Regions from separate parts of the Neobacillus sp. PVCKKU3 genome, predicted to be linked through region 2. Evidence: a T-box and tRNA genes for the amino acid it is inferred to sense, from the RefSeq annotation. Region 2 holds a T-box; the other holds one or more tRNA genes.
What was found. The T-box of region 2 lies ahead of serS (serine--tRNA ligase). A T-box ahead of a tRNA ligase gene usually reads a tRNA of that ligase, here a tRNA-Ser.
Positions count from the first base shown of each region.

Region 1: it has a tRNA-Ser gene. The T-box ahead of serS (serine--tRNA ligase) is inferred to sense a tRNA for this amino acid. The anticodon was not compared.

Region 1 is NZ_JBLVQN010000063.1:18,092-22,513, forward strand. It holds gene ACNQGS_RS27495 (cell wall hydrolase) at 627-1,316, shown strand; gene ACNQGS_RS27500 (MerR family transcriptional regulator) at 1,690-2,265, shown strand; tRNA gene ACNQGS_RS27505 (tRNA-Asn) at 2,381-2,452, opposite strand; tRNA gene ACNQGS_RS27510 (tRNA-Leu) at 2,463-2,547, opposite strand; tRNA gene ACNQGS_RS27515 (tRNA-Ser) at 2,581-2,671, opposite strand; gene ACNQGS_RS27520 (HAD family hydrolase) at 2,930-3,688, shown strand; gene ACNQGS_RS27525 (alpha/beta fold hydrolase) at 3,910-4,422, opposite strand, start outside.
Region 2 is NZ_JBLVQN010000069.1:9,031-13,452, reverse strand. It holds gene ACNQGS_RS28160 (D-alanyl-D-alanine carboxypeptidase family protein) at 1-336, shown strand, start outside; gene pdxS (pyridoxal 5'-phosphate synthase lyase subunit PdxS) at 505-1,386, shown strand; gene pdxT (pyridoxal 5'-phosphate synthase glutaminase subunit PdxT) at 1,539-2,132, shown strand; T-box leader at 2,189-2,410, shown strand; gene serS (serine--tRNA ligase) at 2,467-3,744, shown strand; tRNA gene ACNQGS_RS28140 (tRNA-Ser) at 3,844-3,936, shown strand; gene ACNQGS_RS28135 (transposase) at 4,105-4,422, shown strand, end outside.

The DNA of each region.
Region 1 (4,422 bases), on a different contig from region 2:
CTGCAAGGAGGAAGCTAATAAATTGGATTATGTATTTCTGTTATACGAGGTTACGATATATTATAGGAGGCAATACGAAATTAACTGAAGCTATAAAATTGAAAATGATTAATGGAATATAGAGGTTTTTTAAGTAGACAAATGGGGTAGATCATTGAGCAATTTGAAATTATACAAATTATAACATACAATTTTATTTTAACTATTCTTTCCATATAGGTTTCACAAATTTGTACCTTTTTGATAATATGACACATATATTGCTTTTCGATCTAGTTAATCCTCACTTTCAGGTAATCTTCCATATAGTACTTTTCTTTGTTGGCAAAATAGTCTGGGAAAAATTCTTTCCTTCTCCCCTACCATATAATACACCATACTTTTTAATAAATTATTCATTCCAACTCATATGCAAATAGAAAGGCACGTAAAAACTTTTGGATAGATATTCCTATGTTTCGTAATATTGGTTCGATTGTGACACCAAACTAGGCAGCATGTCACAATTGATTATTTTCTGACATTTTGTTCATCAAACTAAAAAGAAATGTAACGCTATCGTTCTGTAAATTAAATACCATCCAATGGTAGAGTAATATAAAGCAAAAATTCAGGAGGTAGCACAGATGAAAAAAACATACATAAAATCACTAATTGTAGCTTGTGTAGCAGTAAGTTCATTTATCGGAATAAGTAAAAGTGCCGAGGCTATTTCCGAAGATCGAGTCGTAACAGAAAATAGCCCCATAAATCTTGAGCAAAAATATGGTGGTATTGCCGAGAATGGTCAGCAAGACAAAACTAGTAATTACAATCAGATTAATACAGAAGAAATCAAGCAAAAGCCAGAAAAACCAGTAGAAGTAACGCTTCACTCAACAAAACCGGAAATCGGGATTACGAGGCAGATGCCACCTGAAAAAGCACCGGAGACACCGGCTATTTCCATTTCCAATAACGAAAAAGACTTATTTGCCAGATTAGTAGAGGCAGAAGCAAAAGGTGAACCCTATCAAGGAAAAGTAGCCGTTGCCACCGTTGTATTAAATCGAGTGGAATCTCCACGTTTCCCTAAGACGGTGACAGGCGTTATTAATCAGGTAGTTGGACATGCCTATGCCTTTTCACCTGTTCAAAATGGCGAGATTAGGAAGCCGGCATCAGATGAGTCCAGAAGAGCAGTCGAAGAGGCATTGACGAGAAAAGATCGCTTGAGTGATTCGATTTATTTTTATAACCCAGCCATTGCCACGGATAAATGGATTCGTACTCGTTCAGTCGTGAGGACAATTGGCCATCATGTATTCGCAAAATAAGATAAAAATGCTAGTCGTTGAATCCACCTAATCGTTAATAAACTTTATGGTGGATTTTTCACATCATAATACCTGTTTTATACCCAACTATTATTAAAAAAAGTTAACAGTCTTTTTACAATTTGATTAACGTCCCTAGTTTCGACAAATTTTAAAAAATCACCTGCTATAATGACACTGTATTGAAGAAATTGAAAACAAAGCCCGAATTAAAGGAGTAGGAATCATGGCAGAGATTTTAGTTGGTTTAGGTACATATCTATCAGTTTTTCTTGCACTGGGATGGCTAATTTCATTCGCTTTTAACCTATTTATAAAATAACAACGGGCTATTACAGTTTAATTTACAATGTATCTAATAGAGGTGAAATGAATGACGGAAATATATTCACCTAGTGATGTACAGAAATTGTTTGAAATAGATGCCAGCACTTTAAGGAAGTACGCCACTCTCCTCGAAGGGCATGGGTATCATGTTCACCGGAATAATCGAGGACATAGAGTCTATTTTGAGAAGGATGTTCATACATTCCGCAAATTAATGGAATTCAGCAAACATGAGGGTATGACAATGGAACAGTCTGCTGAAGCGGTATTGAAATTGGTTTCTGAAAAAAATATCACAGGCTCTTTTTCGGAAGAAGAACCCATACAGAATACTAGCGACCAAGTTGTGGAACACAATTGTAACCATGAAGAATTAATGGAACGCATAGAACATTTAGAGCAAATAAACTTGGATTTAATCAAGCTCTTGAAGGAAAAGGCTGTACGGGAAGCTTTTCAAGAAGAAAAGATTAATCAAATCTTTAGGCATGTAGAACGGATAACCCAACTAGAGGCTGAACGAATTAAAGGCATAGAAGAAGAAACGAGAATGCAAATTGCTGCTGCCAATCAAAAGAAATGGTGGAATTGGTTTACATGGAAAAAAGCTAAACCCAATTAATGTTAGGGTTTAGCTTTTTTTGATGTGTCCGTATGTAATAGCCCACACAATTTCACTAATGATGGCTGCTGCGTTCCCGCCCTGACCCTTTCTTAGTTGCCTTGTTGGACTATGACTCCGCAGGTAGGACTCGAACCTACGACCGATCGGTTAACAGCCGATAGCTCTACCACTGAGCTACTGCGGAATAATGATTTTGGTGCGGGTGAAGGGAGTCGAACCCCCACGCCCGAAGGCGCCAGATCCTAAGTCTGGTGCGTCTGCCAATTCCGCCACACCCGCATAATACTAATATACCCATTGAAATAATTTTTATGGCAGAGAAGAAGGGATTTGAACCCTCGCGCCGGTTACCCGACCTACACCCTTAGCAGGGGCGCCTCTTCAGCCGCTTGAGTACTTCTCTGTAGTAATAACTTACAAAACAAATATATCACCAATCGCAATTGGAAGCTATCTGTAAATTTTGGCAACCTTAACAAATTCTAATTCAAGCGGATATTTTCTATACAGGATGTCTTCTCCATAGGAAGTGAAGCCTAATTGGAAAAATTCCATTATAACTTATGGCTCAATCTGAAAAGGGGATTTGCTGTTTTTATCATTAACATTTTGTAAAACTATATAATTATAATACACCATATTTTAAGGGGGAATTGGTTTTATGATAAATCAACAAACCTTAATTTTGGATTTAGACGACACATTAATTCACTGCAATAAATATTTTAATCAATCAAGAAAAGAATTTGTCAAACAAATCAAGAAGTGGTTTAAGGAACCATCCGTTAAAGAAATTAGGCAAAAACAATTAGAAATTGATTTAAAAAGTGTCAAGAAAGTCGGCTTGCATTCATCAGGATACCCGGAATCTCTTGTAGCTACGTATAAGTTTTTTTGCAAAAAATACAGAAGAAAAGTAAAGCTGGAGGAAATGAATAAAATTCATGCTATTGGCCAAAAAGTGTTTGAAACGAAAGTTGAGCCACTTCCTTATATGTATGAAGTACTCGATAAACTCCAGGAAGAAGGACATGATTTATATTTGTTTACAGGCGGAGATGTCATAAATCAATATCGCAAAATAGCACATTTAGAATTAGAACGTTACTTTCGGAAAGGTATTTTTATTTTTGAACATAAAAATACAGAAGCTTTAAAAAAGGTGTTAGATCATATCAAATCACCCCCAAAAGCGACTTGGATGATAGGAAATTCACTTAAAACAGATATTAAGCCAGCCATTGAACTGGGTATAAATGCGATTTATATCCCCTCTGATATGGAGTGGATCTATAACATCATTGATTTAGAAATAGAGCCCAATGGCATTTTCGCTGAATTACCATCACTTAAGCAACTTCCGGAATTTTTAAAGGAACAGACTTATTATTTCAAAACGGTTAAGTCAATCCCCTCTTAACTCAATCTTTTTACCATCCTAAAATGATGACCCCTTTCATGGAGACACTTTCAGAAAGTTTCACTTGTACTGTCCTCATGAACCTTTTCATGAGGACACTTCTCCCAAAAGTTACACTCATGCTGTACTCATAACCCCTTCATGAAGACAATTTTTTAAAAAGTATCACTACTCCAGTCCTCATAAATCTTTTTTTAGCTATCTCCGTAAACATCCTTATTTTAAAATATTTGAAAATGCCCTCTAACAAAGGAAATAACCTTTTCCGGTGCCTCAACATGAATAAAATGCCCAGTGTCCGGAATGATATGAATAGCTGCATGTGGGAATTGCTGATCTCGTGTCTTATAAGCAAAATCGGTTGAAATGTAAGGATCATTTTCTCCCCAAAGAATCGTAACAGGTGTCTTAATCGAAGTTAACTTCAAATAGGGTTCAGTTAATTCCTCATTGGCAGAGCGATATAATTCCAAAATAACGTTCCTTTTATCAGCCGTTTCAAAAACAGAAAAGAAGTCATCCAGAATCCCTTCTTCTACGGACGGAATTTCCTTCTTCATACCTGCCATCCATGATTCCTTATTGGCCATTGCTTCCATTACTTTTTCGCCATAACCAAGCGTTCTCCATTTTTGGGCTAGTGTGTGCCACGTATATCCAGGCAACAAAACTGTGTCAGTTATAATCAAGCTTTCCACTTTATCCGGGTTCTCACATGCCCACCTCAACCCAAT
Region 2 (4,422 bases):
TATACAAAGTCAGCCATCAATATGGTCATTGAAAATGGCGAAAAGGAAAATTATAAACCGGTACTGGTGTTAGATAAAAATAAAATTAACAAAAAAGGTGAACTAACAGCACCGATCAAAAAAGGTGATAAGGTCGGCTATTTAACAATAGAGCCTAAAAACAGCGATAAGGTCAACTTTTTAACTGAGGAAGGCAAAGGCAAATTACAAGTAGATGTCATTGCAGCCCAAGATGTTGAGAAAGCAAATTGGTTTGTCCTAATGATGCGGGGCATCGGAGGATTTTTCGGTGATGTCTGGGGAGGCATCTCCTCCACTGTTAAAGGCTGGCTCTAATTAGCGCTAAAGAACCTATAAGTAAAATGTTGGAAAGGATTCTTGTCTTGACAGGAATCCTTTTTTGTTGCTTTAATGATTTTATGGAATAAATAATTCAAATCGAATTAATAGGAATTTTCTAAATAATCAACGTTTTTAACGTGGAAAAACAAGGGGGATTTACAAATGAAAACAGGTACGGATCGGGTAAAACGTGGGATGGCAGAAATGCAAAAAGGCGGCGTCATCATGGACGTTGTTAACGCAGAACAGGCAAAAATTGCTGAGGAAGCAGGCGCAGTAGCGGTAATGGCGCTAGAGCGCGTACCTTCTGATATTCGTGCAGCTGGCGGCGTTGCTAGAATGGCAGATCCTCGAATTGTCGAAGAGGTTCTTAACGCTGTTTCAATCCCTGTTATGGCTAAGGCTCGTATCGGCCACATTGTGGAAGCACGTGTACTTGAAGCACTTGGTGTAGACTATATCGATGAAAGTGAAGTATTAACACCCGCTGATGAAGAGTTTCACTTATTAAAGAGTGACTTTACTGTTCCATTTGTATGCGGCTGCCGTGACTTGGGCGAGGCTGCCCGACGTATTGGCGAAGGCGCATCTATGCTTCGTACAAAAGGCGAACCGGGAACTGGCAACATCGTAGAAGCTGTCCGCCATATCCGCAAGGTTAACGCACAGATTCGCAAGGTTGTAAGCATGAACGAAGATGAGCTTATGACAGAAGCAAAGCTATTAGGTGCACCATTTGAATTATTGCTTGAAATTAAGCGCAATGGCCGCCTTCCGGTTGTTAACTTTGCTGCTGGTGGTGTTGCAACACCTGCTGATGCAGCGTTAATGATGCAATTAGGTTCAGACGGTGTATTCGTTGGCTCTGGTATCTTTAAATCAGAAAACCCTGCGAAATTTGCAAGAGCGATTGTTGAAGCAACAACTCATTACCAAGACTATAAATTGATTGCTGAACTTTCAAAGGATCTTGGAACTCCAATGAAGGGTATCGAAATTTCTTCATTAGCCCCTGAAGCTCGCATGCAGGAAAGAGGCTGGTAAATCGAAAAGCGGAAGCGCCTTGACCAGGGGCGACAGGCATAAGACGAGCTGGCGAGAAGGCTGCCTTTTAGCCTTCTTGACGGATTGGCTGTAGACCTGCGAGCCCCTAGGCGCTGGAGCTAGACAGTAATCTAGGTAAAAGGGGTAATACTATGATTAAAGTAGGCGTTCTCGCATTACAAGGAGCAGTTCGTGAGCATATTCAATCATTAAAAGCTTGTGGTGTCGAAGCCGTTGCCATTAAACACAAAGAAGAATTAAAGGATGTTGATGGCCTTATTCTCCCTGGTGGAGAAAGCACGACAATGCGCCGGCTAATCGATAAATATGATTTTATGGATTCCTTAAAGGAATTTGCCCAGGAAGGAAAACCAATGTTCGGTACCTGTGCAGGCCTTATTCTTTTGGCAAAAAACCTCGTCGGATACAGTGAGCCTCACCTAGGTGTGATGGACGTTACGGTTGAACGCAACTCCTTCGGACGCCAGGTGGATAGCTTCGAGGCCGACCTCGCGGTGAAAGATGTCGCGGGTGACTTCCCTGCAGTCTTTATCCGGGCCCCGCATATCGTAGAGGCAGGCGAAAATGTCGAGATTCTTTCGAAGCATGATGGCCGCATTGTTTTAGCGCGTGAAGGGCAATTTTTAGGCTGTTCGTTTCATCCAGAACTAACGGATGACCATCGTCTTACAGCTTACTTTGTTGAGATGGTAAAAGAAGCAAAAAATCAAAAACAGCCTGTATAGATTGGTTGCTTTTGGCAAATAAATATAGTACTCTAAGTTATACAAATTAGAAATATGCAAAAGCAATGAGAGGAACTAGTAGCAAGAGGTTTATTCTAAAGAGAGCCGGTGGCTGGTGTGAACCGGTGAATAAGACTTGTGAATCCCTCCTCGAGTAGAGTGCGGAACACCTCATCACGAGGTTAGTAAGGACTCTCGGTGAAAAACCGTTACATTTTTAAGGTGGACAGATTCATCTGTCAACCAGGGTGGTATCGCGGGTAACTCTCGTCCCTGTTTTAGGGGCGGGAGTTTTTTGTTTGCCCTCGGATAAATAATAAAGGAGTGTTTAAGCATGTTGGATTTGAAGTATTTAAGAGCCAATTTTGCCGAAGTTAAAGAAAAGCTGCAGCATCGCGGTGAAGATTTAACAGATTTAGGCCGATTTGAGGATTTAGACGTTAAACGACGCGAATTAATTGTCGAAGCGGAAAAACTGAAATCCAAGCGGAATGAGGTTTCTCAGCAGGTTGCTGTATTAAAACGCGAGAAGCAGGATGCCGATCACCTTATCAAGGAAATGCGTGAGGTTGGCGACCGCATCAAGGAACTCGACGATGAGCTAAGAGGCGTTGAGGAGACATTAGAGCTATTATTGCTTAGCATTCCAAATATTCCCCATGAAACTGTGCCTATTGGCGAGACAGAAGATGATAACGTAGAAATCCGCAAATGGGGCCAGGTCCGCGAGTTTAGCTTTGAGGCGAAACCACATTGGGATGTAGCTGACCATTTAGGAATTCTTGATTTTGAACGAGCAGGAAAGGTGACCGGCAGCCGCTTTGTTTTTTATAAAGGTCTTGGTGCCCGCCTTGAGCGCGCGTTAATAAGCTTCATGCTTGACCTCCATGTCGATGAGCATGGTTACACAGAAATACTGCCTCCATATATGGTGAATCGTACCAGCATGACTGGAACAGGCCAGCTGCCAAAGTTTGAAGAGGATGCCTTTTTAATTGAAAGCGAGGACTACTTCCTAATACCGACTGCGGAGGTACCGGTTACTAATTATTACCGCGATGAAATTTTAAGCGGCGAAGAGCTGCCAATCCGCTTTGCAGCCTACAGCGCTTGCTTCCGTTCTGAAGCTGGTTCTGCAGGGCGTGACACAAGGGGATTAATTCGCCAGCATCAATTCAATAAGGTTGAACTTGTGAAGTTTGTAAAGCCTGAGGACTCTTATCAAGAGCTGGAGAAACTGACCGCTGATGCCGAAAAGGTTCTTCAATTACTGGAATTGCCATACCGTGTGTTAAGCATGTGTACGGGAGACCTTGGCTTTACAGCAGCAAAAAAGTACGACATTGAAGTGTGGATCCCGAGCTATGGAACTTACCGTGAAATTTCTTCTTGCAGTAATTTTGAGGCGTTCCAGGCAAGACGGGCTAACATCCGCTTCCGCCGCGACCCTAAGGCAAAACCGGAGCATGTGCATACACTTAATGGCTCTGGCCTCGCGATTGGCCGTACGGTTGCAGCTATTCTGGAAAACTACCAGCAGGATGACGGCAGTGTCGTAATTCCAGCCGTGCTGCGTCCATATATGGGTGGCCGCGACGTCATAAAGCCGTAATAAAAATGTATAATCAAGTTGAATAGCGCCTTTTTTTAATGGCATATTAATAATGTTGACACAGGGTTAAATATATGATAAATTAACTTCTGTTGTCACGGAGGAATACCCAAGTCCGGCTGAAGGGATCGGTCTTGAAAACCGACAGGCGGGTTAAACCGCGCGGGGGTTCGAATCCCTCTTCCTCCGCCATCACATGTAAAAACGCGCATAAAAACTGGAGATAAAAATTCGTTACAATCCTTTGTAACGGATTTTTTATTTTTTAAGAAAAAAGCACATACCAGGGATTTGATATGCTCCCCCTAAAGTAGACAGATGAAAAAACAAAAATCTGTCGTTACTTTAGGGGGATTTTTTATGTCAAAAAGAAGTAAATACTCTTCGGAGGAAAAGTACCAAATATTAATGAAATACCTGGAGGGGGAAATGACCCTTAGTAAGTTAACAAAGGAATATAAGATTTCCTCTTACACACTTCGTAGTTGGAAGGACAAATATGAATTATATGGAATTGGTGGTTTGGAGGAATCACATGAATGGAAGGAGTACTCAGACGAATTAAGATTAAGTGCAATTCAAGATTATTTATCAGGGAATTATTCCGTTTTGGAAATATGTAGAAGGCATAAAGTAAGCCGTGGCGCACTCAGAGTCTGGATAAAGAACTATAATAAT